DNA from 4 places in the Embleya sp. NPDC005575 genome. Region 2 is predicted to be linked to each of the others. Evidence: riboswitches for the same ligand, from Rfam matches in the RefSeq annotation. Region 2 holds a riboswitch; each other region holds the start of a gene.
The links. A riboswitch is a leader RNA that binds a small molecule or an ion and turns the genes downstream of it on or off. The one in region 2 is predicted to bind thiamine pyrophosphate.
Positions count from the first base shown of each region.

Region 1: linked by a shared signal. The riboswitch ahead of ABZS54_RS24775 (cytosine permease) and the one ahead of ABZS54_RS32545 (GNAT family N-acetyltransferase) in region 2 are both predicted to bind thiamine pyrophosphate.
Region 3: linked by a shared signal. The riboswitch ahead of thiO (glycine oxidase ThiO) and the one ahead of ABZS54_RS32545 (GNAT family N-acetyltransferase) in region 2 are both predicted to bind thiamine pyrophosphate.
Region 4: linked by a shared signal. The riboswitch ahead of thiC (phosphomethylpyrimidine synthase ThiC) and the one ahead of ABZS54_RS32545 (GNAT family N-acetyltransferase) in region 2 are both predicted to bind thiamine pyrophosphate.

Region 1 is NZ_JBEXCV010000079.1:27,862-35,439, reverse strand. It holds gene ABZS54_RS24805 (DUF2191 domain-containing protein) at 1-128, opposite strand, end outside; gene ABZS54_RS24800 (amino acid ABC transporter ATP-binding protein) at 417-1,187, shown strand; gene ABZS54_RS24795 (glutamate ABC transporter substrate-binding protein) at 1,201-2,154, shown strand; gene ABZS54_RS24790 (amino acid ABC transporter permease) at 2,170-2,814, shown strand; gene ABZS54_RS24785 (amino acid ABC transporter permease) at 2,811-3,626, shown strand; gene ABZS54_RS24780 (hypothetical protein) at 3,668-4,294, shown strand; gene ABZS54_RS24775 (cytosine permease) at 4,383-5,750, opposite strand; TPP riboswitch at 5,746-5,886, opposite strand; gene ABZS54_RS24770 (CHAT domain-containing protein) at 5,948-7,150, opposite strand; gene ABZS54_RS24765 (alpha/beta fold hydrolase) at 7,445-7,578, shown strand, end outside.
Region 2 is NZ_JBEXCV010000135.1:1,718-9,295, forward strand. It holds gene ABZS54_RS32530 (hypothetical protein) at 1-35, shown strand, start outside; gene ABZS54_RS32535 (helix-turn-helix transcriptional regulator) at 281-1,120, shown strand; gene ABZS54_RS32540 (DUF397 domain-containing protein) at 1,104-1,319, shown strand; TPP riboswitch at 1,429-1,601, shown strand; gene ABZS54_RS32545 (GNAT family N-acetyltransferase) at 1,901-2,512, shown strand; gene ABZS54_RS32550 (SRPBCC family protein) at 2,715-3,203, shown strand; gene ABZS54_RS32555 (alpha/beta hydrolase) at 3,317-4,057, opposite strand; gene ABZS54_RS32560 (hypothetical protein) at 4,143-4,280, opposite strand; partial or broken gene ABZS54_RS32565 (alpha/beta hydrolase) at 4,414-4,515, opposite strand; gene ABZS54_RS32570 (substrate-binding domain-containing protein) at 5,180-6,286, shown strand; gene ABZS54_RS32575 (ATP-binding cassette domain-containing protein) at 6,384-7,193, shown strand; gene ABZS54_RS32580 (ABC transporter permease) at 7,190-7,578, shown strand, end outside.
Region 3 is NZ_JBEXCV010000033.1:38,848-46,425, reverse strand. It holds gene ABZS54_RS14345 (FAD-dependent oxidoreductase) at 1-551, shown strand, start outside; gene ABZS54_RS14340 (hypothetical protein) at 577-870, opposite strand; gene metF (methylenetetrahydrofolate reductase [NAD(P)H]) at 954-1,931, opposite strand; gene ABZS54_RS14330 (polyprenyl synthetase family protein) at 2,076-3,167, shown strand; gene thiE (thiamine phosphate synthase) at 3,832-4,476, opposite strand; gene ABZS54_RS14320 (Rv2175c family DNA-binding protein) at 4,487-4,852, opposite strand; gene ABZS54_RS14315 (FAD-dependent oxidoreductase) at 4,922-6,106, opposite strand; TPP riboswitch at 6,221-6,333, shown strand; gene thiO (glycine oxidase ThiO) at 6,328-7,506, shown strand; gene thiS (sulfur carrier protein ThiS) at 7,503-7,578, shown strand, end outside.
Region 4 is NZ_JBEXCV010000009.1:31,451-37,859, forward strand. It holds gene ABZS54_RS04970 (ATP-binding cassette domain-containing protein) at 1-534, shown strand, start outside; gene ABZS54_RS04975 (ABC transporter permease) at 531-1,250, shown strand; partial or broken gene ABZS54_RS04980 (histidine kinase) at 1,610-1,904, shown strand; gene ABZS54_RS04985 (ATP-binding protein) at 1,977-2,372, shown strand; partial or broken gene ABZS54_RS04990 (response regulator transcription factor) at 2,369-3,063, shown strand; gene thiC (phosphomethylpyrimidine synthase ThiC) at 3,115-4,896, opposite strand; TPP riboswitch at 4,888-4,996, opposite strand; gene ABZS54_RS05000 (hypothetical protein) at 5,048-5,248, opposite strand; gene tenA (thiaminase II) at 5,379-6,044, opposite strand; gene ABZS54_RS05010 (cupin domain-containing protein) at 6,174-6,409, opposite strand, start outside.

The DNA.
Region 1 (7,578 bases), on a different contig from region 2:
GTGCGGTGGCCGCGTGCGATGTAGTCGAGCACGATCGCCTCGATCGCGTCCTGGGCGTTGCGCACGCCGGACAGGACCATGACCTCGATCACGACGTTCGCGTCCAGACTGATGTTGACCTTGGCCATCGACGACTCCCTCGACTCGACCCGCTCCGTCCGAACCCACGCCCGCCGGCGCGAGACCGGCGCACCGGTCCGCACACCGGCCCGGTCACGCGCCCGAATGCACGCACCCGTACCCGCACGCCCGACCGTCCGGGCGCCCGGCCGACCGCCGACCGCCGACCGTGCACGTGTCACCCGCGCGAGGGGACTCTATCGGCCGTTAGGGGGGTTGGCGGCGCCGACGCGACTGAATCGATCCGCCGGGGTCCATGCACCGGGCACGTGCGCTTGCACGCGGCCCCTGCCCCCGTGTCGAAGGCGAGTCGGATACCTGTGACCTCGGAAGACCCACTCGTTGTCCTCTCCGGCGTGAACAAGCACTTCGGGTCGCTGCACGTATTGCGCGACATCGACCTGACGGTGTCGCGCAACGAGGTGGTCGTCCTGATCGGCCCCTCCGGCTCCGGCAAGTCGACGCTGTGCCGCACGATCAACCGTTTGGAGACGATCGACTCCGGCAGCATCACCATCGACGGCCGGCCGTTGCCCGCCGAGGGTCGCGGACTGGCCCGGCTGCGTTCCGAAGTCGGCATGGTGTTCCAGTCGTTCAACCTCTTCGCGCACAAGACCGTGCTGGAGAACCTGACTCTGGCACAGATCAAGGTACGCAAGCGCAGCAAGGCGGAGGCGGACAAGAAGGCGCGCGAACTCCTGGACCGGGTCGGCCTGGCCGACCAGGCACCCAAGTATCCGGCGCAGCTCTCCGGCGGTCAGCAACAGCGGGTCGCCATCGCCCGATCGTTGGCGATGGACCCCAAGGTGATGCTCTTCGACGAGCCGACCTCCGCGCTCGACCCGGAGATGATCAACGAGGTCCTGGAAGTCATGCGCACGCTCGCGGTCGAGGGCATGACGATGGTCGTGGTCACCCACGAAATGGGCTTCGCCCGCTCGGCGGCCAATCGTGTGGTGTTCATGGCGGACGGTCGGATCATGGAGTCGCGCAGGCCCGAGGACTTCTTCGACCACCCGGAGACCGACCGGGCCAAGGACTTCCTGTCCAAGATCCTCAAGCACTGACGGGGGATCGCACATGCGCACCCGCACCCGCACTCGAACCCGCGCCCGCACCACTCCCGTCGCCCTCCGCAACACACCACAGACCGCGGCCCTGCTCGCCCTCCTCCTCGCCACCCTGCTGCTGGCCGCGTGCGGCAAGTCCGGCACTCCCCCGCCCAAGGGCCCCAAGGCCAAGGACCTGCCGTCCTATCAGGTCGCCACCGACGTCACCCTCGACTCGCCCACCTTCCGCGCGGCCAAGTCGCGCGGGCGACTGATCGTCGGCACCAAGGCCGACCAGCCGTATGTCGCCCAGCAGGACCCGGCCACCGGCTACTACTCGGGCTTCGACATCGAGATCGCCAAGATGATGGCCGCGTCACTGGGCTTCCCGGCGGACCGGATCGAGTTCAAGACGATCACCTCCGCCAACCGCGAGACCTCCTTGCAGAACGGCGAAGTCGACTACTACGTCGGGACGTACACGATCAACGACAACCGCAAGAAGCTGGTCGGCTTCGCCGGCCCGTACTACATGGCCGGTCAGGCGTTGCTGGTGCGCAAGAACGACAAGGACATCAACGGCCCGCAGGACCTGGCCGGCAAGAAGGTCTGTTCGGTCGCCGGCTCCACCCCGTACCAGCGCCTGGTCACCGACTACCCCAAGGCCACGGCCGTCGCCTACGACAGCTATTCGGTCTGCGTGGACAACCTGATCAGTCTCCAGGTCGACGCCGTCACCACCGACGACACCATCCTCAAGGGCTACGCCGCGAAGGTGCCCGACCAACTCCGGCTCGCCGGAGTGCCGTTCTCGAAGGAACCGTACGGAATCGGCGTGCCGCGCGGCGATCGCAACTTCCGCCTCGCGCTCGACGACGCGATCGTCGCGCACGAACAGAACGGCGACTGGAAACGCGCCTACGACTCGACCCTCGGCCTCTCCGGCGTACCGGCTCCGCAGCCGCCGCCGGTGGACCGGTACTAGCGGAAGGCGTCGACGATGAACGTCCTGCTCGACAACTTCGCCCTGTTCCGCAAGGGCTTCGTGGGTACGGTCGAACTGACCCTGGCCGCCTCGGCGATCGCACTCGTGCTCGGGGTGCTGATGGCCGGATGCCGGGTCTCCCCGGTCCGGCCGCTGCGCATCCTCGGCGGCGCGTGGGTGACCGTGCTCCGCAACACCCCGCTCACCCTGTTGTTCTTCGCGGTCGTGCTGGGTCTGCCGCGATTCGGCGTAGTGCTCCCGTTCTTCACCCTCGCGGTGCTCTCCCTGGGTTGCTACACCTCGGCGTTCATCTGCGAGGCGGTCCGCGCCGGGATCAACACGGTGCCGGTCGGTCAGGGCGAGGCGGCCCGCAGTCTGGGAATGAACTTCGGCCAGACGCTCGACCTGATCGTGTTGCCGCAGGCGCTGCGCGCGGTGATCCCGCCGGTGGGCAGCACGCTGATCGCGCTCGCCAAGAACACCGCGATCGCCGGTTCGTTCAGCGTCGTCGAACTGCTGGGCACGTACCGCACGCTCAACGAACTCGGCTACGACATCGTCGTCACGTTCATGTGGATCGCGGTCGGCTACCTGATCATCACGCTGTCCATCAGCGCCCTGTTCCGCTTCCTGGAGAAGCGCCTGGAGGTGGCCCGATGAGTACCGAGAGTTCGGCGCTGTACGACGTCCCCGGGCCCAGGGCCCTGGCCCGGCACCGCACCTACGGCTGGATCGTCACGGTGCTGTTGGTGGGTGTGCTGGCGTGGGTGGTCTACAAGCTGTTCGACACCGACCAGTTCGCCTACGACAAGTGGGCACCATTCGAATACGTGGGCGTGCAAAAGTTGTTGCTGCGCGGCCTGAGGAACACCCTTCAGATCTTCGCGTGGGCGGCGGCACTCTCGCTGGCCTTCGGCGCCGTGTTCGCGGCCGGCCGACTCTCCGACCACCGAGTGGTGCGCTGGCTGTCGGGCCTGGTGGTGGAGTTCTTCCGGGCCATGCCGGTGCTGGTGCTGATCTTCTTCATCTTCATCGCGATGAAGGTCGAACCCCGTCTGGCGTTGATCTTCGGACTGACCCTGTACAACGGATCGGTCCTGGCCGAGGTCTTCCGCGGCGGTGTCAACGCGGTCCCCAAGGGGCAGAGCGAGGCGGCCTACGCGCTGGGCATGCGCAAGACCACGGTGATGGTGAGCATCCTCATCCCACAGGCGGTCCGCACCATGCTGCCCACGATCATCAGCCAGTTGGTGGTCACGCTCAAGGACACCTCGCTGGGCTACCTGATCTCCTACGAGGAATTCCTCTACGCCGGCAAGCAGATCGCCACCAACCTCGACTACAGCCTGCCGTTCATCCCGGTGGTCATCGTGATCGCGCCGATCTACATCGGCATGTGCATGCTCCTCTCCGGTCTGGCCCGCTACCTGGAAAGCAGCGGTCGACGCCGACGCAGGACCGCCGCCGCCTGACGACGCGTCCGCCGTTCGCCGGCTTCCAGGATCTGGACGCGGTGGCCGCCGGGCGCACGTTCGATCCGAGCGCGGTCCGGCAACGCTTCGACCTGGCGGGCGACGCGCGGATCTGCGTCCCGATGACCGTCGACCTGACCACCCGCACCGCCCAGTGGACCGACCTGAACCTGTCCGGCCAGGACGGCCTGCACAACGTCTTCCGGCACACCGACCGCCTCGCCGAACTGGCCCGCGACCTGCGCATCCACTTCGCCCCGGGAGGCCGAGCCACGCTCGGCGACCTGGCCCGGATCATCGCCGCCGCGACCACCGACCGGGTGCTGATTCGCGGCCGGCGCGCCGCGGAGGTCACCGAGTACCGCCGGGACGCCGACGAGGGCGTCGACGTCTTCACGGTCCGTGTGCGCGAAGGCGTCGGCGGTACCGCGATACACCTCGACCCAGCCGAACAACTCGCCGCCGGCCGCGCGTTCGTGGCCCTGGTGCACGGCGACGTCCCGATCGCCGGTTCGGGCACCCTGTACCGCCTCTACCCGGGCCCCTCCGATACCGCACCCGTCGACATGCGCCGCTGGTCGGCCCCGGATCTTGTCTCGGCCTTCGGCCCGACGGATCAGGGCGTGTCCCGGACGTCCGGCAGCGGGACCGTGGTGAAGCTGCCCTGATCGGCGGAGCGGACCAGTACCGGCAGGTTCCGCGGGTGGATCACGGCCGCGTCGGGAGGAGGCACCCGACCGACGCGGCCGGTCCACCTCAACGCGCCGCGACCGCCCGCCGCCGGTCCCACGCGACCGCGAGATACGCGGTCGCGCCCGCGAGCGCGAACGAGAACAGTGAGGCCGAGGTCCACACCTGCGCGTGGATGTGCAGCGCGTCCTGGATGTTGCCCCAGAACGTCGCCCACCACTCGACCGAACCCGGGTTGATCAGCTGGTACATGCAAAAGCCCAGCGCCCACGGCGCGATCATCACCGCGCGGGCCGGCGCGTGGTCGCCCAGGTCCCAGCCGGACCGACCGCGCCCGGCGAACAGGTCCACCGCGAGTACGCCCAGCAGCGGGATGAAGATCGAGCCGATCAGCGACAGGAAGCTCGCGTAGGTGTCGAAGTCGTTCACCATCAGCGCGAACGCGGTGACCAGCGCGCCCACGCCCAGGCAGAGCACCCGGCGGTCCACACGCGGTGCGAGGTTCTGGATGGACATCGCGGTGCTGTAGACGTTGGCGAAGCTCTGGTCCACCTCGCGCACGACCAGGACGGCGAAGAACACCCACCCGGCGGTGACGCCCAGGAACGAGTCGAAGATCTTGTCCGGGTCGCCGCCCACCTGGGCGAGGGCGACCAGGCCGAGCAGGTAGCACCAGATGCTGGTGATCGAGAAGCCGCTCAACGCGGCCCAGAACGCGGGCTTGGTGCCGCGCGAGTGGCGGGTGTAGTCGGACGCGAGCGGGACCCAGGAGACCGCGACCGCGAGCGCCGCGTCCATCGCCGGGAAGAACCCGGACCACGAACCCTCGGTCATCGGCGGCAGGCCCTCGCGCCACAGCTGGATCGAGAAGTAGAGCATCGCGATGCCCACCGCGATCGTCACGTAGCGGCGCAGGATCCGCAGCATGCCCAACGGGCGCAGCGTCATCGCCGTGGTGACCGTGCCGGCGGCGACGATGTACAACCAGTGCGGGCCGTCGCCGTCGGTCATCGCCTCGATGCCGATCGAGATCACCAGCAGCTCGAAGGTGCCCCAGCCGATGCACTGGACGATGTTGAACACCGTCGGGACGTACGAGATCTTCGTGCCGAACAGGCCGCGCAGCACGGTCATCGCGGGCGCACCGCTGCGGGCGCCGGGGATGCCGGCGACCGCGACCATGAGCGTGCCGATCAGCGTGCCGCCGACGGCCGCGACGATCGCGGCGACCATCGACAGTTGCGGATAGCCGACCGGGGCCAGCACGTACAGGGCGCCGGAGAAGCCGAGCAGGCTCACGCCGAGGTTGGCCCAGAACGCCGCCTGGTCGCGGAATCCCAGGGTGCGGGGCGGTGCGGTATCCAGGATCAGGGGTGCCTCGGCGCCGGCGTGCGGCACCTCGGGGCGTGCGTCGTCGATGACTGGAGCCGACATGGCTCTACCTGCTCTCCCTACGCCGGCATTACCCGGTCAGGTTCAAGCGGTCGGTGGCCCCGGGCGCGCCGGCTCGACGCCGACACCCCATGCCGCCCTCTCAGCCCGGTTGGTCCGAGCTCCCGCGATGGCGTGGCGAACAGTACGCGCCTCGCGGGTCGCTTGGGAAGGCGGGGTGGGGAAACGCACGCTCGCGCTCAGCATCCCGAGTGGGTGAATCCCGCCCAGCCGGTCAGGTCGTCCGGCACGATCGCGCGGGCCCGGGCGGCCAGTTCGACCGGCATCGCGGCCGGGATGCCGCGCTTGGGGTCGCGCAGCCACAGCTGCGCGATGCGGACGGCCTGGGCCGGGGACAGGTCACGGCGGTCGAGGTAGTGGTGGGCCATGTACAGCACCAGCGCGGTAGTCGTGTCGTCCACCGGCCACAGCGTCGACACCACCGTGTGGGAGCCGGCCGTCAGGTACTCGGCGACCACCCGCCAGGTCTCGTCGTGACCGCCGGCCGGCGCGAAAGCGATCGGGTCGCCGGCGGCCCGGCCGATCTCGATCGGGTACCGCCGGGCCGGCACGCTCACCGGCCGCGCGGCGACCTCGCACAGCAAGCGCGGCGCGCCGATGTAGGAGATCTGCGCGTCCTGGAGCGCATGCCGACGGCGGCCGTCGACGAGCGCCCAGGCCGCATGCCATGGCACCATGCCGAACGGTCCGGCGGGCAGCAGGACCAGGGACGGTGCGCGGCCGAACGAGCCGGGCAGCGCGGTCAGTACCGGTTCCATCACCGCGGTCCAGGCCCATTCGCACAGCGCGTCGAGCATGTCGGCCCAGTTCTCCCGGTCGCCCTCGGCCAGGTCCAGGCCGTAGTCGAGCTCGGGCAGGTCGAGCACCCGTGTCGTGCCGTCGGCGCCGCTCAGCACCGCGGCTCCCGGTACGAGTTGCACCAGCGCATCGGTGCCGAGTCGGCCGAGAGCGGCGGCGATCTCACCGGCCGACGGCGGGTGGAGGAGGGTGCGCCACGGCGTGCCGCGCGGGTCGAGGCCGATCCGGGCCGCGGCCACCTGCGCGGCGGCCCGGAGCAGGTGGGCATCCGCCGGTGCGGCCCGGTGCGCGCGCCGGAAGCAGATCCGCGCCTGGTCCCAGGCCCGCCGATCACCGGTCGGTGCCGCGCTCGCGGCGTACCCGATGCCCGCCGCGTAGGCGAATTCCGGCCAGCGCGTATCGGCCCCGTCCAGCGCGCCGAGCGCGTCGGTCAGCAACTCGATCGCCTCCGCGAACAACTCGCGCACGGTGTCCGGACCCTCGTCCGTCGACTGCGCGCTCAGCGCCTCGGCACACCGAGCCCGACCGCGCTCGCCCCGTTCCCACGCCCGCCGCGTCTCCGCGTCGACGTCCTCCACGCTCACCCCCGCTTGCCCCCGCCGGCCGGCACCACGGTACCGGGGCGGGGAGCGGCACTCACCGATGCCGCGGTCGAGAAACCCCCGAGCCCGCCCCGGCTCCACCCCTCGTCGCGACCGTCGTCGTCGCCACCCCGCCGACAAAACCTCGCGCGGTGGAGTGCCTCGTGCCTCTTCCGTCCTGATTTACCGGCGCGTAACTTACTCGTGAGTCACCTTCAGACGCCGTCCCCGGGCGTCGCTTCACCATGCTTTCTCGTGGGTCGGGCCACGCCCCGACCATGACGTCAGGAGACCCTCATGGGTCAATTCCGCATGCGTTCACGCGCTCGTGTGCGCGCTCGTGCGGTCGCCGTCGTCTCGGCCGCGATCCTTGCCGGGACCACCCTCGGTCCCGCCGCGTCGGCCGGCACCGTCCCCACGCACATCCCGAC
Region 2 (7,578 bases):
AATTCACCAACCTCTTCGAGAACTTCACCGGCTGAACGCACCCGACCCGGCATCGGTCGACCCCCTTTCGACCGTTGCCTCCCAGGCCCGGCGGCGCCCACGCGACGCCGCCGGGCCCACCTTCACTCCGGAACCGGCCGGCCTCGGCGACGTCGGCTCACCCCGAGACCGGATAGGGGACGGATATCGGGATTCGCGCGTATCGCATCACTTTCAACCGTTACGTTGATCTCGGGCCGGGGCCGACCCTGACGTTGCGTACGAAGCGGAGTGATGATCCATGCCACGCAGGAATCTGGACCCCTACAAGTCACCAAGGGCCTTCTACGCCTCGGAGTTGCTCCGACTGCGCGAGGCCGCGGGGCTGACCCAGGCCCAGCTCGCCGAGCACGTGTTCTGCCACGATTCGAACATCGCCCACTTCGAATCGGGTAAGCGGCGGCCTCTGGTGGAGACCTCGAAGATGTTCGACGAGGTGTTCGACACCGGCGAGCACCTCCAGCGCCTCTGCGCGTTGGCCCGCCGGTCCGGGCACGCCGAATACTTCGCGGACGCGGCGGAGTTGGAGGAGCGCGCGCTGACGATCAGCGAGTACTCACCGATGCTGGTACCGGGCTTCCTGCAAACCGAGGCGTACGCACGCGCATTCACCAAGTCCGCTCGCCCCTTCACCGCCGAGGACGAAATCGAAGAACTCGTGCGAACGCGCATGGAGCGAGCGCGGCTGCTGGACAGGCAACGCCCTCCCAGAATCTGGGAGATCATCCACGAGGCTGCGCTGCACGTCGTCGTGGGGTCGCCCGAGATCATGCACGAACAATTGCTGGCCATCGTCGAGGCCGGCAGAAGTCGCCGCTACCTGGTGCAAGTGCAGCCGTTCACCGACGGCCCGCACCCGTTCATGACGGGCGTCGTCTCCTTGATGTCCTTCGCGGATGCCTCACCTGTCGTATACGTCGAGGGCGCTTACACGGGCCAGCTGATCGACGATCCGACCGTGGCCGGGAGCTATCAGAAGGCATACGATCTGGCCAGAGCGGCCGCGCTCTCGCCGACGGCTTCCCTGGTCCTGATCGAATCCGCAGCGAAGGGTTTCGCAACCGATGAGCATCGCACGTGACCTGAGCATGGCCCGCTGGCGCAAGTCCTCCTACACCAATGCTGATGGCGGTAACTGCGTCGAGGTAGCCGGCGGCCTGCCCGGCGTCGTCCCGGTCCGCGACAGCAGGGTCCCCGACAGCCCCATGCTGGTCTTCGCGAACGACGGCTGGTCGGCCTTGTTGTCCGACATCGGGCACAGCGCTCACACGGCCCACTGACAACGGTTGGGGTCCCGAGGCTCAATAGCCCCGGGACTCCAACCTCGTCCCACTTTCGGCCGACCCCTTGGCGAGGCTTTTGTCCAGGAGTATGGTGGTTAGTGGCCTACGGGGCGAGCGAGGGAGTTCGATCGATCAGTGGTTGGCCTTGGAGATGGGAGCTTCGGCTCAAGCCAAGGTCGGGTGGTCGGGCTGAGAGGCGTGAAGGTCGAATGGACCGGAACGCGACCCCTAGCACCTGATCCGGACAATGCCGGCGCAGGGAGCCCACCTCGTAGGTCCTTTTCGCGCGTACGTCCGCCCGGTCACCGGGCCCGACGAACGCGCGTTCGCTTGTCTTCACCGGAGTTGTAGTACTCGCGCCGGCCACCGCCAACCATCGTTTGCGTTGTGGCGAGCGAACCTTCCAGTGAGCCCCCACGCGCCGTCAGTCGATGGGGGTGGCGAGTTCGTACACGACCTCCAGGTACGCCGCGGCAACCGCGCTCAGACCGGTGCGCGGCCCGACGCGGACGGCGGGTAGTCCCGGACGGCGAACAATGGCATTGCCCGGTCGAGCGCGCGCCCACCACCCTGGGCACATGCAGCGAGACGCACGCGAAACCGACGACGCATCCGGGCCCCACCCCCTCCCCGACATCCACGTACGCGCCGCCGAACCGGCGGACGGACCCGCGCTGACCCGGATCGACCACGACACCTGGAGCACGCGGGTCACCCCTACGCCGCCCCTGCCGCCGGCACGCCCGTTCTTCGACCCCGACACCCCGCCGGCAAACGTGCTGGTCGCGTACGAGGGGTCGGAGGTACGCGGCTTCGTCAAGATACGTCCGTCCCGGATGGCCGCCAGTGGGCACGTCCAATACATCCACGGCTTCGCGGTGGATCCCGCCCATCAGGGCCGTGGCATCGGCGTCCTGCTGCTGACCGCCGCCCGCGCGGAGGCCGTTCGCCGCAGCGCCCGACGGATCACGCTGCACGTGCTGGGGACCAACTCCCGCGCGTGGCGGCTGTACGAGAAGTGCGGATACACGGTCGAGGGCATCGCCAAAGGCGAGTTCCTGCTCGACGGCCGCTACGTGGACTCGGTGTCGATGGCGCTGGAGCTGGAGCCGGCGGCGGCGCTCGACCCGGTGGGGAACACAGCGGAGGAGGGTGACGCCGGCACACCCCCGAGCGCGGATCGTCCGTAGGGCGAAGCCGGGGACGGGTGCCCGCCCGCTTCGGGGTGCGTGATCGGCCGATCGGACGACGTCCGCGTGGTTCCGTCGCGTCCTTCGGCGTGGCGTGCGCGCGGTGCCGGACTGCCGGGCCGAGCCGGCGGATAGTGGAACGAAGGCGATCCCCGGCACCGGTCGCGCCCGCGTCCGCTGCCGCACCCTTGGGAGAAACCCCGTGTCCGATATCCAGTTCACCTACGTCATGTACATCCGCACCACCCCCGAGGAGTTGTGGCGCGCACTGACCGACCGGGCCGAGATCAGCCGCTACTTCGACGGCTCGGGACCGGAATCGGACTGGCAGGTCGGCTCGCCGGTCCGCTGGTGGATGTCACCGCGGACGGCACCGCGTGACGCCGGCCAGGTGGTGCTGGCGGCCGAACCGCCTCGTCGACTGGCGTACACGTGGCACAACTACGAGCCCGAGATCGGTGAGATGTTCGGCTGGAGCGCGGAACAACTCGCCGAACACCGCCGTGAGCCGATCTCCCGGGTCTCCTTCGACCTGGTACCGCTGGGCGAGGTGGTCGCGCTGCGCGTCCTGCACGAGGGCTTCGCGCCGGATTCCGAGATACTCAAGAGCATCCGCGAGGGCTGGCCGATGATCCTGTCCAACCTCAAGACGGTGCTGGAAACCGGCGAGACCCTACGCTTCGGCGCCTAGCACCGGTCGGCGAATACGGAGATGTCCGTGTCGGCGGGAGGAATTCGGGGCGCCGATCGCGGCCCGAGGCGTGAGGGGTGAGTGAACGTCGCGGCGCGGGAGAAGTCGACCGGTCAGTGGGCGGGGTCGCGGGGGTGGACCGGGTCGGCGACCTTGGCGGGCGTGCGCAGGAAGGACCTGGTCACCTCGGTGAAGGCTTGGGGCTCGGCGGCGTGGATCAGGTGGCCGGCCGGGATGGTGACCACCCGGGCGTCGGAAAGACGGCGGGTCCACTCGGTGACACGGTCCTGCGGAATATGGCTCGCCGAGCCGCCGGCAACGACGAGGGTGGGGGCGGTGATTCGGGCCAGGCGCTCCCACCACACGGGATCGGGAGTGTCGACCTGCTTGCGGACGGCGACGACCATGTCCCAGTCGAAGCCGAGTTCGCCCTCGGGCCGCGTCGGCGGGATCGGGTCGCGCGGCAGCGGTACGGAGACGTCCTCGAGCACCAACCGTCCCACCCGTTCCGGGTGTTCCTGCGCGAACACGTAGGCCACCACGCCGCCCAACGAGTGCCCGATCAGGTCCACCCGATCGAGGCCGAGTGCGTCGAGGAAGCCGACCAGGTCGTCCCGCATCAATTCGATGGAGTAGTCCCCGGGCCAATCGCTGCGCCCGTGCCCGCGCAGATCGACCGCGTACACCCGCCACTGCTCGGCCAGGGCTTCGGCTATGCGGACCCAGTGCGTGGCGTCCTCGCCAAGTGCGTGCAGCAGCACCAGCGGCGGGGCCTCCGGCGCACCCCACACGTCGTACGCCAAGCGGATCCCGTCGATCTCGACCACGCTCGATACACCCCTCGATTCACCCATATTCGGACCATATCCGCGCGACAGCCGTCGACGGAACGCCGTTCGCTCCGGGCCGAATGGGTCGGGCGCCGCCGAATCCCGCGCCTTACGCCATCGCGTCCGGTACCGCCGCCGCAGCGTGGCCTTCCAGCGGCCCGATGTCGCCGCTGGTCTGCCCGTACCTCACGCCGAGCGGGCCGAGCTTGGCCTTCGCCCGCTCGCTCCGGAAGGCAACCTTGACCAACGCCTCGTACAGGTCACCGGCGGCCTCGGAGCGGGCCAGGCCGGAGTCCTGGATGGCGCGGCGCGTACGCGGGGCGGCGTATCCGCGGGGCGTTTCGTGCGGCGAGGGCGGGGCCGGAGTCGACGGTGGGTCGGATCCAGCCGTCGAGCGACTCCAGGAAGGCGTCGAAGTCGTCGCGGTGGATGAAGTGGCCCACGTTCTCCACCACGCGTACCTCGAAGCCGTTCCCGCGCAGTCCCGACGAACAGGCTGACAGCTGTGCCCATCGCGAACATCCCGACGGTGATCGGCTCCGCCGTCGCCGCCCCGATGTTGAGGTCGAAGAAGGTGATCCCGACCATCAGCGCGTCGAAGTAGATCCACCGCGTGCCGAACACCTCGGCCCACCCCAGCCCCAGCCCCACCCCGGCCAAGCACACCCGAAAAGGTTGCCGCGCCCGTCCACACCGTCCACTCGGCCCACCCAACACACCCACCCCCCACCTAAGTTGCGGCTCGAAACTTAATCCGCGCCCAAGCCTCACCCACCCGCGTTCGCGATCCGAAGCCACTCGACGCCAACCGGGCCGCAAAGCGTTGATTCCTGAAGATCCTCCCGGCTAACAACCAGTTTTTGGTTCGCTTACGTTTCCGAACCGTTACCGTAGCCGGCATTTCTCAGGGGTTCCGGGGTCTGGCGAACACCCGATGAGGCTATTACGTTGTCGCCCACAACATTTAAGGCGACACCGCCTTCACCTGTTGCAGCTGCCCGCTGTCGTGCACCCGCGCACCCGTCTGTCACACGCCACACAGCCCGCACCGCACCACCCCGCCGCACCACCCGACGCCGCACCACCCCCGACGACGTCTTCCACGTCCCCGCCGGCCCCACCGGCGCGTGCCCGAAGGGATCCACCATGCGCAAGAGGTTCCTCGTGTCCGTCTCCGCCTGCGCCGTACTCGCCGCCGGCACCCTCTCCGCCTGCTCGGACGATTCCGGCACCGGCTCGTCCGGCTCCACGAACGGTGGTGGCAAGAAGGCCAAGATCGGCGTGATCCTGCCCGACAGCAAGACGTCGGGCCGGTGGGAGACCAACGACCGCAAGTACCTCACCGACGCCTTCAAGGCCGCCGGCGTCGACTACGACATCCAGAACGCGCAGGGCGACAAGTCCCAGTTCCAGACCCTGGCCGACCAGATGATCACCAACGGCGCGACCGTCCTGATCATCGTCAACCTGGACAGCGGCACCGGAAAGGCCGTTCTGGACAAGGCCAAGTCCCAGGGTGTCGCCACCATCGACTACGACCGACTGACTCTCGGCGGCAGCGCGCAGTACTACGTCAGCTTCGACAACGTGAAGGTCGGCACGTTGATGGGCCAGGGCCTCGAAAAGTGCCTGTCCGCCGCGAACGCGCAAAAGCCCACCGTCGCGATGCTCAACGGCTCGGCCACCGACAACAACGCGACGCTGCTCAAGCAGGGCTACGACGCGGTACTCAAGCCGAAGTTCGACTCCGGCGAGTACGTCAAGGGCCCGGACCAGGCCGTCCCGGACTGGAACAACACCGAGGGCGCGAACCTGTTCGAGCAGATGCTCACCCAGTCGCCGAACATCTCCGGCGTCGTGGCAGCCAACGACGGCCTGGGCAACGCCGCGATCTCGATCCTGAAGAAGCAGAAACTCAACGGCAAGGTCCCGGTCACCGGTCAGGACGCGGAAACCACCGCTCTGCAGAACATCCTGGTCGGCGACCAGTGCATGACCGTCTACAAGGCGATCAAGAAGGAGGCCGACGCGGTCTCCGGGCTGGCCGTCGCCCTCGCCAAGGGCCAAAAGCCCGCCGTGCCCGCCATCGTCCGCGACCCCGAGGGCAAGCGCGACGTGCCGTCCGTGCTGCTGGAGCCGTTGGCCATCTACAAGGAGAACGTCAAGGACGTGGTCGCCGACGGGTACGTCACCAAGGACACCCTGTGCACCGGCGCGTACGCCGCCAAGTGCACCGAGTTCGGCATCAACTAGCCCAGCACGTCGCGCAGTTGCGCCGGAACCGCACCCACGAGGGTCGGTTCCGGCCGGCGCGAACCCGGCCGCCACCCCCACGCGAGGAGCCCGCACCGTGGCCCTGTCCCCCACCCCCGCCCCGCCGCCCGCGTCCGATCCCGTGCTCGAACTGCGCGGCATCAACAAGAGCTTCGGCGCCGTACACGTCCTGCGCGACGTGGACCTGTCCGTGTACGAGGGCCAGGTGACCGCGCTCGTCGGCGACAACGGCGCGGGCAAGTCGACCCTGGTCAAGTGCATCGGCGGCATCCACACCGCCGACTCCGGCGAGTACTTCTTCGGCGGTGCGCCGGTCACCGTCAACAGCCCCCGCGACGCGTCCGACCTGGGCGTCGAGATCGTCTACCAGGACCTCGCCCTGTGCGACAACCTCGACATCGTGCAGAACATGTTCCTCGGTCGCGAGCGCCGGCGCGGCTGGGTGCTGGACGAGGACAGCATGGAGCAGATCGCCGAGGAGACCCTGGCCGGCCTGTCCGTACGCACCGTCTCCTCGATCCGCCAGCGCGTCTCCAGCCTTTCCGGCGGCCAGCGCCAGACCGTGGCGATCGCCAAGGCGGTGCTGTGGAACAGCAAGGTCGTCGTCCTGGACGAACCCACCGCCGCGCTGGGCGTCTCGCAGACCGCGCAGGTGCTCGAACTGGTGCGCCGACTGGCCGACAACGGCCTGGCCGTCGTGCTCATCTCGCACAACATGAACGACGTGTTCGCGGTCGCCGACCGGATCGCGGTGCTCTACCTGGGCCGCACCGCCGCACAGGTCAGCACCAGCGAGATCACCCATTCCCAGATCGTCGAACTCATCACGTCGGGGCAGACCGAGGCACTCGGTCCCGGCGCGGGTCGAAACGGAGTGAACCGATGACGAGCAGCGTCCTGCCTCTCGCCGACAAGAGCGAGTCCGATGCGCCCGAGTCGCCGGTGATCACGCACATCAAGGGCTACATCGCCCGACTTCGCGGCGGCGACACCGGCGCGATGCCCGCCGTGCTCGGCCTGGTGGTGCTGTGCACGGTCTTCGCGATCATGCGCCCGAGGTTCCTGAGCGCGGGCAACTTCGCCAACCTGTTCACCCAGGGCGCCGCGGTCACCGTGATCGCCATGGGGTTGATCTTCGTCCTGGTATTGGGTGAGATCGACCTGTCCGCGGGCTTCGCCAGCGGCGTGTGTGCCGCGGTGCTGGCCGTACTGCTGACCGAACACGGCTGGCCCTGGTATGCGGGTGTGCTCGCCGCCCTGGTCGTCGGCGC
Region 3 (7,578 bases), on a different contig from region 2:
CAATGCTCGAACTGCATCTCGCGCTGCGCGGTCGCACCCCGGGGACACCGCACCGCACCTATTTGTTCGCGGACGACCCCGGGCGCGAACCGGACGCGTTGTTCGCCGACCGGGCGACGCCGCCGGCCGATCCCACGCTGTGCGTATTGGCCCCGGACGACGAGACGCTGGCCCCCGAGGGACACAGCGCGTGGACGGTACAGCTGCGCGTGCCCCGACACGGCCCGATGGACTGGGATGCGGCCGCCGGGCGGGACGGCTTTTCGGCGACCGTGCTCGACCTGCTCGCCCGCCGCGGCCTGGACGTGCGCGACCGGGTGTTGTGGTCGGTGCTGCGCACCCCCGCCGACCTGGCCGGGCAGACCGGCGCCCCGGGCGGCGAGGTGCCGGGCGCGGGTGCCGACGGTCCGCGCAACGCGCCGCGCCGAGTGCCGAACCGGTCGGCCGTACCGGGCCTGTTCTCGGTCGGTGCGAGCGCCCACCCGGGCGGTGGTCTGACCCGGGTCGGTATGTCCGCGGCACTGGTGGCGGAGCTGATCGGGCGCGCGTAGTTCCAGGGCCGGTCCGGCAGTGTCCTCAGCGGGCCTTGGCCCGGCGGCCCTTCGGGCGGCGGCCGCTGACCGTCCAGCCGTGGTGGTACGCCTTGCGCACATAGCGCGTGGTCAGGAACTGGCCGACCGCGAAGCAGAACACCCCGATGCCGACCACCACCGGGTTCTTGATGCCCACGCCCACGGCCACGCCGATGAAGCCGACGAAGGCGAGCACCCGGTAGCGAAACGGTGCGCCGTGCTGCCACAGCACCTCGGTCAGCAGCCACAGTCCGATCGGCACGAACAGGATGTAGAGCACCACCAGGCCGATCTGCACGGTCGATCCCTTCGTTACCGGCGCGTTGCCTCACCCTAGCGCTGCGGCATCGGAGGATGAACCGTCGTCGGGAACCAACCGAATCAGCCGGCTTGGCCCAATCCTTCGCCCGCGGCCACGCCCGAGCCGTTGTTCGGCCCTTCGCCCGATCGTTCGTGCAGTCCGAGGTTCTGGTAGATCTCGGTGGTCGCCGTGGATCGGTTGAGGGTGATGAAGTGCAGCCCCGGCGCGCCCTCGGCGAGCAGTCGCTCGGACATCCGGGTCGCGAACTCCGCGCCGATCGCGCGCACCGCCGCCCGGTCGTCCGCGGCCGCCTCGACCGCCGCCGCCAAATCGGCCGGCACCGAGCAGCCGCTCAGCTCGTTCGCCCGCACCAGCGTGGTCGGGCTGGTGACCGGCATCACCTCGGGAATGATCGGGATGTCGCACCCGGCCGCCGCGACCCGGTCGCGCAGCCGCAGGTAGTCCTCGACCCGGAAGAACATCTGGGTGATCGCGTAGTCGGCGCCCGCGCGGCACTTGGCCACGAAGTGCCGGATGTCCTCGTCCCAGCTCGCCGAGCGCGGGTGCATCTCCGGGAACGCGGCCACACCCACGCAGAAGTCGCCGGACGCGCGCAGCAGCTCCACCAGCTCACTCGCGTACGTGAAGCCGTCCGGGTGGGCGACCCACTCGCCCTTCACATCGCCCGGCGGGTCGCCGCGCAGCGCGAGCACGTTACGCACGCCCGCGTCGGCGTACTGCCCGATGATGTTGCGCAGCTCGGCGCGCGAGTGCCCGACCGCGGTGAGGTGCCCCACCGGGGTGAGCGTGGTCTCGGTGGCGATCCGCTCGGTGGTGTCCACGGTCAGCCCCCGGCTGGAGCCGCCGGCGCCATAGGTGACCGAGACGAAGGTCGGCGCGAGCGCCTCGACCCGACGGATGGCGTCCCACAGGGTGCGGGTGCCCTGCTCCGTCCTGGGTGGCATGAACTCGAACGAGAAGGACCGGGTGCCGTTCGCGAGCAGATCGCGAATGGCCGGGGTTCGACTGATGCGAGTGGATGCGGCACCGAGAGACATGTACGCAGGCTATCGGGCGGTCGTACCCGCGAGAACGGCTTCCCACAAGGCGAGACGACCGGACTGCTCCGGATGGCCGAGTGGGCCGCAAGTTAGGCTTCCTCGTATTTCCCCATCGTTTCATCGTCCTCGACGGAAGACTCCATGGCTGCCGATTCCTTCCCCGTACACCCCCTGGACCGGGATGGGCTGCGGCAGCGCATCAATGCCGCGCTCGGCGAGTTCATGGACCGCCAGGCCGAGGTGCTCGCCGAGGTGGGCGAGGGCATGGTCCCGGTCACCGAGGCACTGAACGACTTCGTGCTCGACGGCGGCAAGCGGCTGCGACCCGGCTTCTGCTACTGGGGATGGCGCGGCATCGCGGGCCCGGCGGCACCGGACGAGGCGATCGTGCGCGCGGCCACCGCGCTGGAGTTGCTCCAGGCCAGCGCACTGATCCACGACGACCTGATGGACAGCAGCGACACCCGGCGCGGCAAGCCCGCCGTGCACCGGCGGTTCCAGGGCCTGCACGGGACGAGCGGCTGGGTCGGCTCGGGCGAGTCGTTCGGCTCCGCTGCGGCCATCCTGCTCGGCGACCTGTGTCTGTCCTGGTGTGACGAGATGTTCGGCGCGAGCGGGGTGGAGGACCGGGCGCTGCGGGCGGCCAAGCCGTTGTTCGACGTGATGCGCACCGAGGTGATGGCGGGTCAGTACCTCGACGTGCTGGAGCAGGCGATGGGCGGCGGCTCGGTCGAGCGCTCACGGCGCGTGATGCGATTCAAGTCCGCCAAGTACACGATCGAGCGCCCCCTGCACGTGGGCGCCGCGCTGGCCGGCGCCGACGAGGCCGCGTTGGCCGCCTACTCCGCGTACGGGCTGCCGCTGGGTGAGGCGTTCCAGCTGCGTGACGACGTGCTCGGCGTCTTCGGCGATCCCGAACGGACCGGCAAGCCCGCCGGGGACGACCTGCGGGAGGGCAAGCGGACCGTACTGCTCGCGCTCGCCGGCGAGCGGGCCTCCCGCGCCCAGGCCGAGGTGCTGGACACGCTGCTCGGGGATCCGGGACTGAGCGACATCGGCGTCAAGGAACTGCGCGTGGTGATCGAGGACACCGGCGCCCTCGCCGATGTCGAGACGATGATCACCGAACTGACCGAGCGGGCCCTCTCGGCCCTGGCCGGCGCGCCGATCGCCGAGGACGCGCGCGAAGTGCTGCGCGAGTTGGCCGACGCCGCCACCGTGCGCAGCGTCTAGCCGGGCGTCCGAGGGCGGGCCGGCGACAACGAACGGCGGGCCGGCCGGCGCGGACCGGGGCTGCTGCGACTCGGCCGGCCGCCCCCGGGCGGGATGGGGGCCGTGTGTCTGGTCGGCGTGGAACAGCGCCTGTGGCGGGTTGCGGCCGACCAGGTAGATCCCGCCGATCATCGCGGCGAGCACGAGCAGTGGGAACAGCAGCGCACCGCCGCCGTCCGATGCCGGGCCCGCGTGCCTGGGTCGGGGCGCGGGGCGTTCGGCGGCGGTGAGCCGGGGGCCGGGGATCAGCGGCGTTGTCGCGGGGTGCGGCGGGTCGTGGTCGCGGGCATCCTCTGCGGACCCCGGACGGAGACGAACGTCGGGTGTGTCCATCTCGGCAGTCTGGCCGCTCACTCCGCCCGGTTCGGCCGGAATGCGCCATCCGCGGGGCCAACCACTCGATCGGCCCAGACCGAACCACGCCCGGGCGGGCACCGCGCGGCGGCACGGTCGCAAGTACGACGAGGTTCCGCCGCCTGCCGGACATGTCCGGCATCGGGCCGGCCCGACCGTCGACCGCCGTGCGCCGGCGATCCCGGCGACCGGGGCACTCCAACGGCACGCGACCCGCCCGAGCGACCGAGCCGTAGCCCCCGGTTCCTCGGCCCGACACCCGGACTCCGGGTCAGCGCCCGGCGAGTCGCCGGACGAATTCCGCCGTGGCCTCGGCCGGGTCCGCGGCCTCGGTGATCGCGCGTACGACCACCACGCGGTCGGCGCCCGCGTCCAGCACCTGATCCAGGTTGCCCAGGTCGATGCCGCCGATCGCGAACCACGGCCGGGGCGGGCGCAGCGCGGCGGTGTAGCGGACCAGGTCCAGACCCGGCGCGGGTCGACCCGGCTTGGTCGGGGTCGGCCAGACCGGCCCGGTGCAGAAGTAGTCCACCCCGGGCTCGACGATCGCCGCGTCCACCTCGGCCTCGGCGTGCGTGGATCGGCCGATCAGCACGTCGCCGCCGACGATCGCGCGCGCCGCCGGGACCGGCAGGTCGTCCTGGCCCAGGTGCAGTACGTCGGGGCCGATCGTGTGCGCGACGTCCGCGCGGTCGTTGACCGCGAGCAGCGTGCCGTGCCGGCGGCAGGCGTCCGCGAACACCTCCAGGTATGCGAGTTCGGGGCGGGCCTCCAAGCCCTTCTGCCGCAGCTGCACGATGTCCACGCCCGCGCCCAGCACCGCGTCCAGGAACGCGGGCAGGTCGCCCTGGCGCTCCCGGGCGTCGGTGCACAGGTACAGACGGGCGGCGGCCAACCGTTCCTGACGGCTCGTCATCCGCGCGGCCTCAGATCGCCAGTGCCTGGGCGCGGCGACGCACCTCGGTCATCCGGTTCTCCTGCAGCGCCTGCACCGGCGTGCCCGGGAGCGTGTCGTCCGGAGTGAACAGCCACTCCAGCGCCTCCTCGTCGGTGAAGCCCGAGTCCGCGAGCAGGGTCAGCGTGCCGACCAGGCCCTTGACGATGTTGCCGCCCTGGAAGAAGTCGGCGGGCACCTGAAGGGCCCGGTGCTCGCCGCGGCGCACGGCCAGGAACTTGCGCTCCTTGAGCTGCTGGCGGACCTTCAGGATGTCCACGCCGAGGATCTCGGCGATGTCGGGGAGTGTCACCCAGGCGGGGACGAGGGCTTCTGTTTTGGCGTCGATCTCGCTCACCCGGCCAAGTTTAGGTTCCGCATCCGGTGCCGGCCGCCGGCGCCCGGAGGTGGGGCGGGCGAGTGGTGGTCAGCGCGCGACCGACTTGAGCGGGTTCTCCGGGTCGACGAACCGCTCCCGATCCACCGGGGTGCCCAGTTGCACGAGCTTGCGGCCCTGGGCCAGGTCGCGCGGCCGGCCCACGGCGAGCAGCGCCACCAGCCGGTCGTCGGCGAACCAGCCCGCGGTCCACTTGCCGTCCTCGTCCGCGCCCCGGAAGACCAGTTCGTCGCTCCCGCCGTGCCGGCCCACGTACTGGACCATCCGGCCGAACTGGTCGGACCAGAAGTAGGGGACCGGGTCGTACGCCTGGTCGCCGCCGAGCAGGTTGGCCACCAGCACGCGCGGTGCCTGGAGCGCGTTGTCCCAGTGCTCGACGTTCATCCGGGTGCCGTACCGGGCGGACGGGAAGTCCACGCAGTCGCCGACCGCGTACACCCCGGGCACCGAGGTGGCCAGGTGCTCGTCCACCTCGACGAAGCCGCGCTCGTTGCGGACCACGTCGGAGCCCGCCAGCCACTCGGTTGCCGGGCGCACCCCGATGCCGACCACGACCGCGTCGGCGGGCAGCCGTCGGCCGTCGGTCAGGTGCACCGCGCCCGCCTCCAGGCGGTCCACCCGCGCGCCCAGCAGCAGTTCCACGCCGGCCTCGGCGTACCACGGCACGAACCGCTCACCGACGGCGTTCGGGAAGGGTCCGGCGAGCGGGGTGTGCAGGGCCTCGACCACGGTGGTCGGGCAGCCGGCCGCGGCCGCGGCGGTGGCCACCTCGGCGCCGACCCAGCCCGCGCCGACGATCACCACGTGCGCGCCGGGCACCAGTGCGGCGCGCAGCGCGCGGGCGTCGTCGATGGTGCGCAGCACGTGCACGCCGGGAACCTCGGCCGCGCCGGGCAGGTCGAGCACACGCGAGCCGGTCGCGATCACCAATCGATCGAAGGCGATCGGCCCCGCGTCGGTGTCCACCGCGCCCGGGCGCAGTCCGGTCGCGGTCCGGCCGAACAGCACCTCGGTCTCCAGTGCGGCCCAGTCCGCCTCGAAGGAGGTGTCGTCGGTCTTGCCGGCGAGCACCTCCTTCGACAGCGGCGGGCGGTCGTACGGCGCGTGCGCCTCGGCCCCGAGCAGGGTGACGCGACCGGTGTACCCCTGGTCCCGCAGCGCCACCACGGTTTGCAGGCCGGCCATGCCGGCACCCACGACGAGCACGTTGTCCATGCAGGGCACCCTATGACGCGACTCGGCGCCGCCGACGAGCAGGGTCTTGACTCAGTCAAGGACATCTCGGCGCACTCGGGCGCCCCCGGGACACCCGAAACCGGTGTCGTAGTGTGGAGAGGTCACGGGAGCCCGGTGAGACCGGGCTGAGAGGGGGGCTGCGAGCCCCCGACCGTCCGAACCTGATCCGGGTCATACCGGCGAAGGGAGTTCCTCTCACCATGTCGAGCCCCACCATGTCCGAGCACCCCACCGACGTCGTCGTGGTCGGCGCGGGAGTCGTCGGACTGTCTGTCGCCTGGCGCGCGCGCACCCGGTACGGGCTCACGGTCACCGTCGTCGATCCGGCCCCGGGCCGGGGTGCCTCGCACGCCGCGGCCGGCATGCTCACCCCCGTCTCCGAACTCCAGTACGGCGAGGAGAGCCTGCTCCGGCTGAGTATCGAATCGGCGCGGCGCTACCCCGAGTTCGCGGCCGAACTGACCGAGGCCGCGGACCTGCCCTCGGGTTACCACGCATGCGGCACGATCGCGGTCGCGCTGGACGCGGACGACCGGGCCGTACTCAAGGACCTGCACGCCTATCAGCAGCGGCTCGGTTTGCAGTCGTCGTGGCTGACCAGCCGCGAGTGCCGTCGGCTCGAACCGATGTTGTCCCCGGCGATCACCGGCGGCCTGCACGTCGAGGACGACCACCAGATCGACAACCGCCGGCTGGTCGCGGCACTGCTCGTGGCCTGCGCGCGGGCCGGCGTCGTCTTCGTGCGCGAGAGCGTCGAGCGGATCCTGGTCGCCGGCGAGCGCGCGCACGGCGTGCGAACGGCCGGCGGACGCGACCTGATCGCCGATCAGGTGCTGCTCGCGGCGGGCTGCCGCTCGGCGCTCGTCCCGGGCCTGCCCCCCGAGGCGATCCCGCCGGTGCGGCCGGTCAAGGGCGAGATCCTGCGACTGAAGGTGCCGCCGGCGCTGCTGCCGCTGCTGTCCCGCAACGTCCGGGGCGTGGTCAAGGGCGGCAGCATGTACCTGGTCCCGCGCGCGGACGGCGAACTGGTGATCGGCGCGACCGAGCACGAACTCGGCCACGACACCGAGGTGACCGCGGGCGGCGTGTACGAACTCCTGCGCGACGCGCACGAACTCGTCCCCGGCATCACCGAGCTGCCGCTGGTCGAGACGCTCGCCGGGCTGCGCCCCGGCAGCCCGGACAACGCGCCGATCATTGGCCGCTCCGCGCTGCCCGGCCTGGTGGTGGCGACCGGCCACTACCGGCACGGCATCCTGCTCACCCCGATCACCGCCGACACCGTGGCCGAGGTCCTCGCACACGGCACCACCCCCGAACTCGTCGCGCCCTTCGGGCCCGACCGCTTCGCGACCGCCGCCCGGAAGGTGATGGCATGAACGACATCGAGGTCCGCGTCAACGGTGACCGGCGCCATGTCGCGACCGGCACCACCGTCGCCGAACTCGTGG
Region 4 (6,409 bases), on a different contig from region 2:
GGACTGGAGCAGGCCGCCGGACGGCGGGTCGGCAAGTACTCGTTGGGCATGCGACAACGACTCGGGCTGGCCACCGCGCTGCTCGGTGATCCGGAGATCCTGGTCCTGGACGAACCGGTGAACGGCCTGGACCCCCAGGCCATCCGCCGCCTGCGCACGCTCCTGCGCGAGCGTGCCGCGCACGGCCGCACCACCCTGCTGTCCAGCCACATGCTCGGCGAGGCCGCACAAACGGTCGACGACGTCGTCGTCATCGACCAGGGGCGGCTGGTCCACACCGGCCCGATCGGCGATCTCGAACAGGACGCCCTCTCGGTACGGACCCCCGAACCCGATCGGCTCTCGGCACTGGTGGCCGAAGCCGGCGGACACGTTCGACCCGCAGCCGACGGCGGACTGTGGATCGAGGGACTCCCGGCCGCCGAGATCGCTCGCCTGGCCCTGCGCGAACACATCCCGCTGGAGGAGATCACCTCGCGAACCGCGTCCCTGGAGGACGTGTTCCTCGACCTGACGAAAGGCCGAAGCGCATGAACCGGCTACTGCGAGGCGAGTTGCTCAAGACCCGCACCACCCGCTCGATCCACGCCTTCGTCGCCGGCGGAGTCGCATACACCGTGCTCAATGTGGTGATCGTCGCCGTCGCATCGGGCCGCCTGGACGAGGTGGGCGAGAAGGAGGAGGCCCTGTCCGGGCTACCGGTCCTGCTGATGTTGTGGGGCATCGTCGGCGCGGCCGGCGAGTACCGCCACCGCACCGCCGCACCGGCCGCACTGGTGGCCCGGCGCGACCGCGGCGCACTCCTGCTCGCCAGGATCGGCGCCTACGCGGTAACCGGCCTGCTGATCGGCGCGCTGCTGGTCGCCGTCTCGGTCGGGCTCGGCCTGCCGCTGCTCGCCGACCACCCGGGAGCCGACCTCACCCCCGGCGAGGTCACCTCGGTCGCCGCGAGCAATCTGACGGCCTTCGTGCTCTCTGCGATCATGGGTGCCGCCGTCGGCGCGATGGTGCGCAGTCCGGTCGTGGGGGTGGTCGTGGTGTTGCTGGTGAACTTCGCGGTGCTTCCACTGGTCGCCGGCGTCGCCGAATCCACGGCCAACTACACGCCGTTCGGGGCCGCCGAGGTGCTGGTCCGCTCGACGCACAACACGACGTTGTCGCCGGGTGCCGCCGCGGTGGTGCTGAGCGCCTGGGCGATCGTGCTGGTCGTCGCCGCCGTCGCCGGCGAACGTCGGCGTGACCTGGCGTGAACGCGATAGCCCGATCCGCACGAGCGGCGCGCCAATGGATCCGGGCGCGCCGCTCCGCGGTACTGGACGCCGTCGTCGCGGTGGTGGCCACCATCGTCGAACTCAGTCTGACCTTCAACGACGCGACACCCGTTCGGCCGCACCTCGTCGTACTCGTCGTGTGCACCGGTGCCCTCCTGCTCGCCCGACGGCGCGCGACGCTCACCGTGCTGCCGGCCGTCTGCGCGGTCGAGGCGCTGCTCGTGGCCACCGGCGGCAATCCCGGTGGGGCACCGGCGTTGGTGGCCCTGTTCACCGTCGCCGAACTGCGCGAGCGACGAGTGTCGGTGGCCGCCCTCGTGCCGACGGCGCTGTTCCTGATGGTGGCGGACATCGTCTCGTTCCCCGTCACCATCGGCGCGTGGGCTGTGGGCACCTACGCACAGACCCGGCGCCGCTACACCGCGGCCCTGGAGGAACGCGCGGCCCACCTGGAGCGCGAGCGCGAACAACTCTCGGTGATCGCAGCCCAGCGCGAGCGCGCCGCGATCGCCCGCGAACTGCACGACATCATCGCCCACTCGGTCACCGTGACGCTCGTGGGCGTACGCGGCGCGCGACGTGCTGCGCACCGCGCCCGACGTGGCCGACGACACGCTGGAGCGGGTCGAGACCAACGCCGAGCAGAGCCTGGTCGAGTTGCGCCGGATGTTGCTGCTGCTGCGTGAGCCGGACCAGGGGGTCCGAATGCGCCCGCAGCCCTCGCTGGCCCAACTGCCCACGCTGGTCGCCTCGTACGGCGAGGCCGGGCTGCCGGCGCGCCTTGAGGTCACCGGCGCGTCCCGACCGCTAGCCGGGGGCGTCGAGTTGTCGGTGTACCGCATCGTCGAGGAGGCGCTGACCAACGTGCTCAAGCACGCCCGACCCGCCCACGTCGCGGTGACCCTCGACTTCGGCCGTACACACCTGCACGTCGCGGTCGTCAACGACGGCGAGCAGGTGCCCGAACCCTCCTCGGGTGGACACGGTATCGCCGGCATGCGCGAGCGGATCGGCCTCCTCGGCGGCGAACTGGAGGCCCACCCCGGCCCGGACGGCGGATTCCGGGTCTCGGCCCGGCTTCCCCTGGGAGATGCGACATGAGCGCCCGGAGCATCCGCCTGCTGATCGTCGACGACCAGGAGCTGATCCGAACCGGCCTGCGCCTGTTCCTCCAGACCCAGGACGACCTGGTCGTCGTCGGCGAGGCCGAGGACGGCGACGAGGCGATCGAACTGGCCGCCGCCCTGCGCCCGGACGTGATCCTCATGGACATCCGGATGCCACGCGTGGACGGCGTCGAGGCCACCGCCCGATTGCACGCCGAGGGCATCTCGCCGCCCCCGCGCGTACTCATCCTCACCACCTTCGATCTGGACGAGTACGTCTTCGGCGCGTTGCGGGCGGGCGCTGCGGGATTCCTGCTCAAGGACGCCTCCCGAGCCCGGCTGCTGGAGGCGATCCATGTCATCCACGACGGCGAGGCGTTGCTCTCGCCCTCGATCACCCGGCGCCTCATCGAGAACTTCGCCGCCCGTACCGAACCGCTCCGGTCGCCGCCGCGCTCCTGGCAGCCCTGACCCCGCGCGAACGAGAGGCCCTGCTGCTGGTCGCCCGCGGCCTCTCCAACAGCGAGATCGCCGCCCACCTGGTGGTCACCGAGGCGACCGTGAAGAGCCACGTGGGCAGCATGTTCGCCAAACTGGGCCTGCGCGATCGGGCACAGGCGGTGGTGTTCGCCTACGAGCACGGCGTCATCGTCGCCGGCGAGGGCGGCCCGCCCGGACCGGCCTGACGACGTCCCGGGAACCACCGTGCCCCCGAGACGTCGTCCGGCACGCGAAGGTCAGTCGGCCAGCGGCAGATAAACCCGGTTGCCCGCGGCCGCGAACTCCGCCGACTTGGCCCGCATCCCGGCCTCGGCATCCACCTCGGTCGTCCCGACGGCAGCCCCGGCCCCGTCGCCGTGCTCGGCACGGATGCCGTGCGAAATCCGCATCGAACAAAACTTCGGCCCACACATCGAGCAGAAGTGGGCCGTCTTGGCCGGCTCCGCCGGAAGCGTGGCGTCGTGGTAGGCCCGCGCGGTGTCCGGGTCCATCGCCAGGTCGAACTGATCCTGCCAACGGAACTCGAAGCGGGCATCGGAGAGCGCGTCGTCCCACGCCTGCGCACCCGGGTGGCCCTTGGCGAGGTCCGCCGCGTGGGCCGCGATCCGGTAGGCGATCACGCCCGCCTTGACGTCGTCCCGGTCGGGCAGGCCCAGATGCTCCTTCGGCGTCACGTAGCACAGCATCGCGGTGCCCCACATGCCGATCATCGCCGCGCCGATCGCCGACGTGATGTGGTCGTATCCGGGGGCGACGTCCGTGGTCAACGGGCCGAGCGTATAGAACGGCGCCTCGTCGCAGATGCGTTGCTGGAGGTCGACGTTCTCCTTGATCTTGTGCATGGGCACATGGCCCGGGCCCTCGATCATCACCTGCACGTCCATCGACCGGGAGATCCGGCCCAGTTCGCCCAGCGTCTCCAACTCGGCGAACTGCGCCGCGTCGTTGGCGTCCGCGATGGATCCCGGACGCAGCCCGTCGCCGAGCGAGTAGGTCACGTCGTACGCGCGCAGGATCTCGGTCAGTTCGGCGAAGTGCGTGTAGAGGAAGTTCTCTTGATGGTGGGCCAGGCACCACGCCGCCATGATCGAGCCGCCCCGCGAGACGATCCCGGTCTTGCGCCGCGCGGTCAGCGGCACGTAGCGCAGCAACACGCCGGCATGCACCGTCATGTAGTCCACGCCCTGCTCGCACTGCTCGATCACGGTGTCCCGGTACAGCTCCCAGGTGAGTTCCTCGGGCTTGCCGTTCACCTTCTCCAGCGCCTGGTAGAGCGGCACCGTACCGATCGGGACCGGCGAGTTGCGCACGATCCACTCGCGTGTGGTGTGGATGTCCTTGCCGGTGGACAGGTCCATCACGGTGTCCGCACCCCACCGGATCGCCCACACCAGCTTGTCGGTCTCCTCCTCGATCGAGGAGGTCACCGCCGAGTTGCCGATGTTCGCGTTGACCTTGACCAGGAAGTTCTTGCCGATCACCATCGGCTCGATCTCGGGGTGGTTGATGTTCGCGGGCAACACCGCACGACCGGCGGCAATCTCGTCCCGGACCAGCTCGGGCGCCAAGCCCTCGCGGATCGCCACGAACTCCATCTCCGGGGTGACCAGCCCGCGTCGCGCGTAGGCGAGTTGGGTCACCGCCTCGGAACCGGACGCGCGCCTGGGTCGGGCCCCGGCACCCGGCACCGCGAATCCGGCCGGCGTCAGCGCGCCGATCCGGCCGTCGTAGCGGGCGGTGTCGCCGCGCTCCTCGATCCAGGCCTCCCGCAGCGCGGGCAGGCCGCGCCGCACATCCACCTCGAAGGCGGGGTCGGTGTACGGGCCCGAGGTGTCGTACAGGCGAACCGTCTCGCCGTTGGTCAGATGCACCGTGCGTACCGGAACGCGCAGGTCCTCGCGCGATCCGGCGACATAGCCGCGGTGGTGGGCGGGGGCAATCGGTCCGCTGGTGACCGTCCGTGCGGCGGCCGGGTCGGCCGTCGGGGCAGCGGGCAGCGAAGTGTTTTGCGAGGTCATGGAAAGGCTCCCTACGCCGGCATTACCCGGTCAGGTTCTGCGGTCGGCGCGGCCTCAGCGCCCTCTCAGCCCGGTGCCCCGAGCTCCCGTGTATCTCCGCGTGGTGCGCCCCCCACCCTGGCACACCGACCGCCGCACGACCAGCACCGGTTCAGCCGAGCGGGTCGCGCGGCCCGCGGCCGACCACCGCGGTGCGCGCGAGCACGACCATCCCGATCGTGACGCACAGCCCGACGACGCCTTTGACGATGAGCATCAGGAAGGCCGAGAACAGCCAGATCAGCAACCAGCACAGCAGGACCAGCACGAGCACCGGTCCGCCGATGCGTGCCCAGCGCGGCCATGTCTCCATCGTCCAACCCCCAGTCACGCGAACCCGCGAGACGTGCACACCCGGGAAGCACATTCCCCGGGAGGACACGCCGTACCCGGGTGGACCGGTTCCGGTCCGTCCGGGAACGATCCGGTCCGCCCGGACCCGCTCAGACCGGCCAGCGCTCGCCGCGCCACGCGGCGTCCCAGAACATCCACTCGTAGCGCGCCGTCGTGGTGAAGTGCTCAATCATCCGAGCCCGTTCGGTCGCCGAGAGGTCCTCGCCGATCCGGTCCACCAGGTCGAGCACCGCGCGCACCGTCGCCTGGAACTCCTCGGCGCCGTAGGTGGCGATCCAGCGCCCGTACAGCTCGTCGGGCGAGCCCTTGGCCAGCAGTGCGTCGCCCACTCGGGCGTAGATCCAGTAGCAGGGCAGCACCGCCGCCACACCCTCGGCGAACGAGCCGTTGTGCACCGTGGCGAGCAGATAGCTGACGTACGCCCGAGTGCTCGGCAACACCGGCTCGGTCGCGGTGGCGTCGGCCACCGAGCTGCCGAAGTCGACCATGAAGCCCTCGTGCAGCGAACGCTCGGCGGCGATCGCGCCGGCCGCGTCGCCCGCGAACTGCACGGTCGTTGCCTCGTCCGGCGCCTTGGCCGCACACACCGCCAGCGCCTTCGCGTAGTCGCGTAGGTAGTGCGAGTCCTGCACGACATAGTGCCGGAACGCCTCGCGCGGCAACGTGCCGTCGGTCAGTCCGTGGATGAACGGGTGGTCGAGGATCGCCGCGTAGACGTCCTCGATGGCAGCCCAGAGTTCGTCGCGCAGCGTCATCGGATGTACTCCCCGTCGTCGGATCCCGAGATCCGATCGCTGGATCCCCAGGTGCGATTGTCGTACATGCGTGCGGGCCGCCCACAGGTGTGCCCACCGCCGGCCGCCCCTCGCGCCCGGCCCTCGCCCTCAGCCCTCCGGTGGCGAGAAGAACACCAGGACCCGCAGCGCTTCGGTGATCCGGTGGAAGCGGTGTGGCACCTGCGCCGGTACGTACACGATGCTGCCGCGCGCCACGGCCGTGGACTCGTCGCCGACGGTGAGCGTGGCCCGGCCGCTGATCACCACATACGCCTCGTCCTGGTTGTGCGGCTTCTGGGTGTCGCTCTCGCCCGGCTCAAGCGCGTACAGGCCCATCGAGAAGT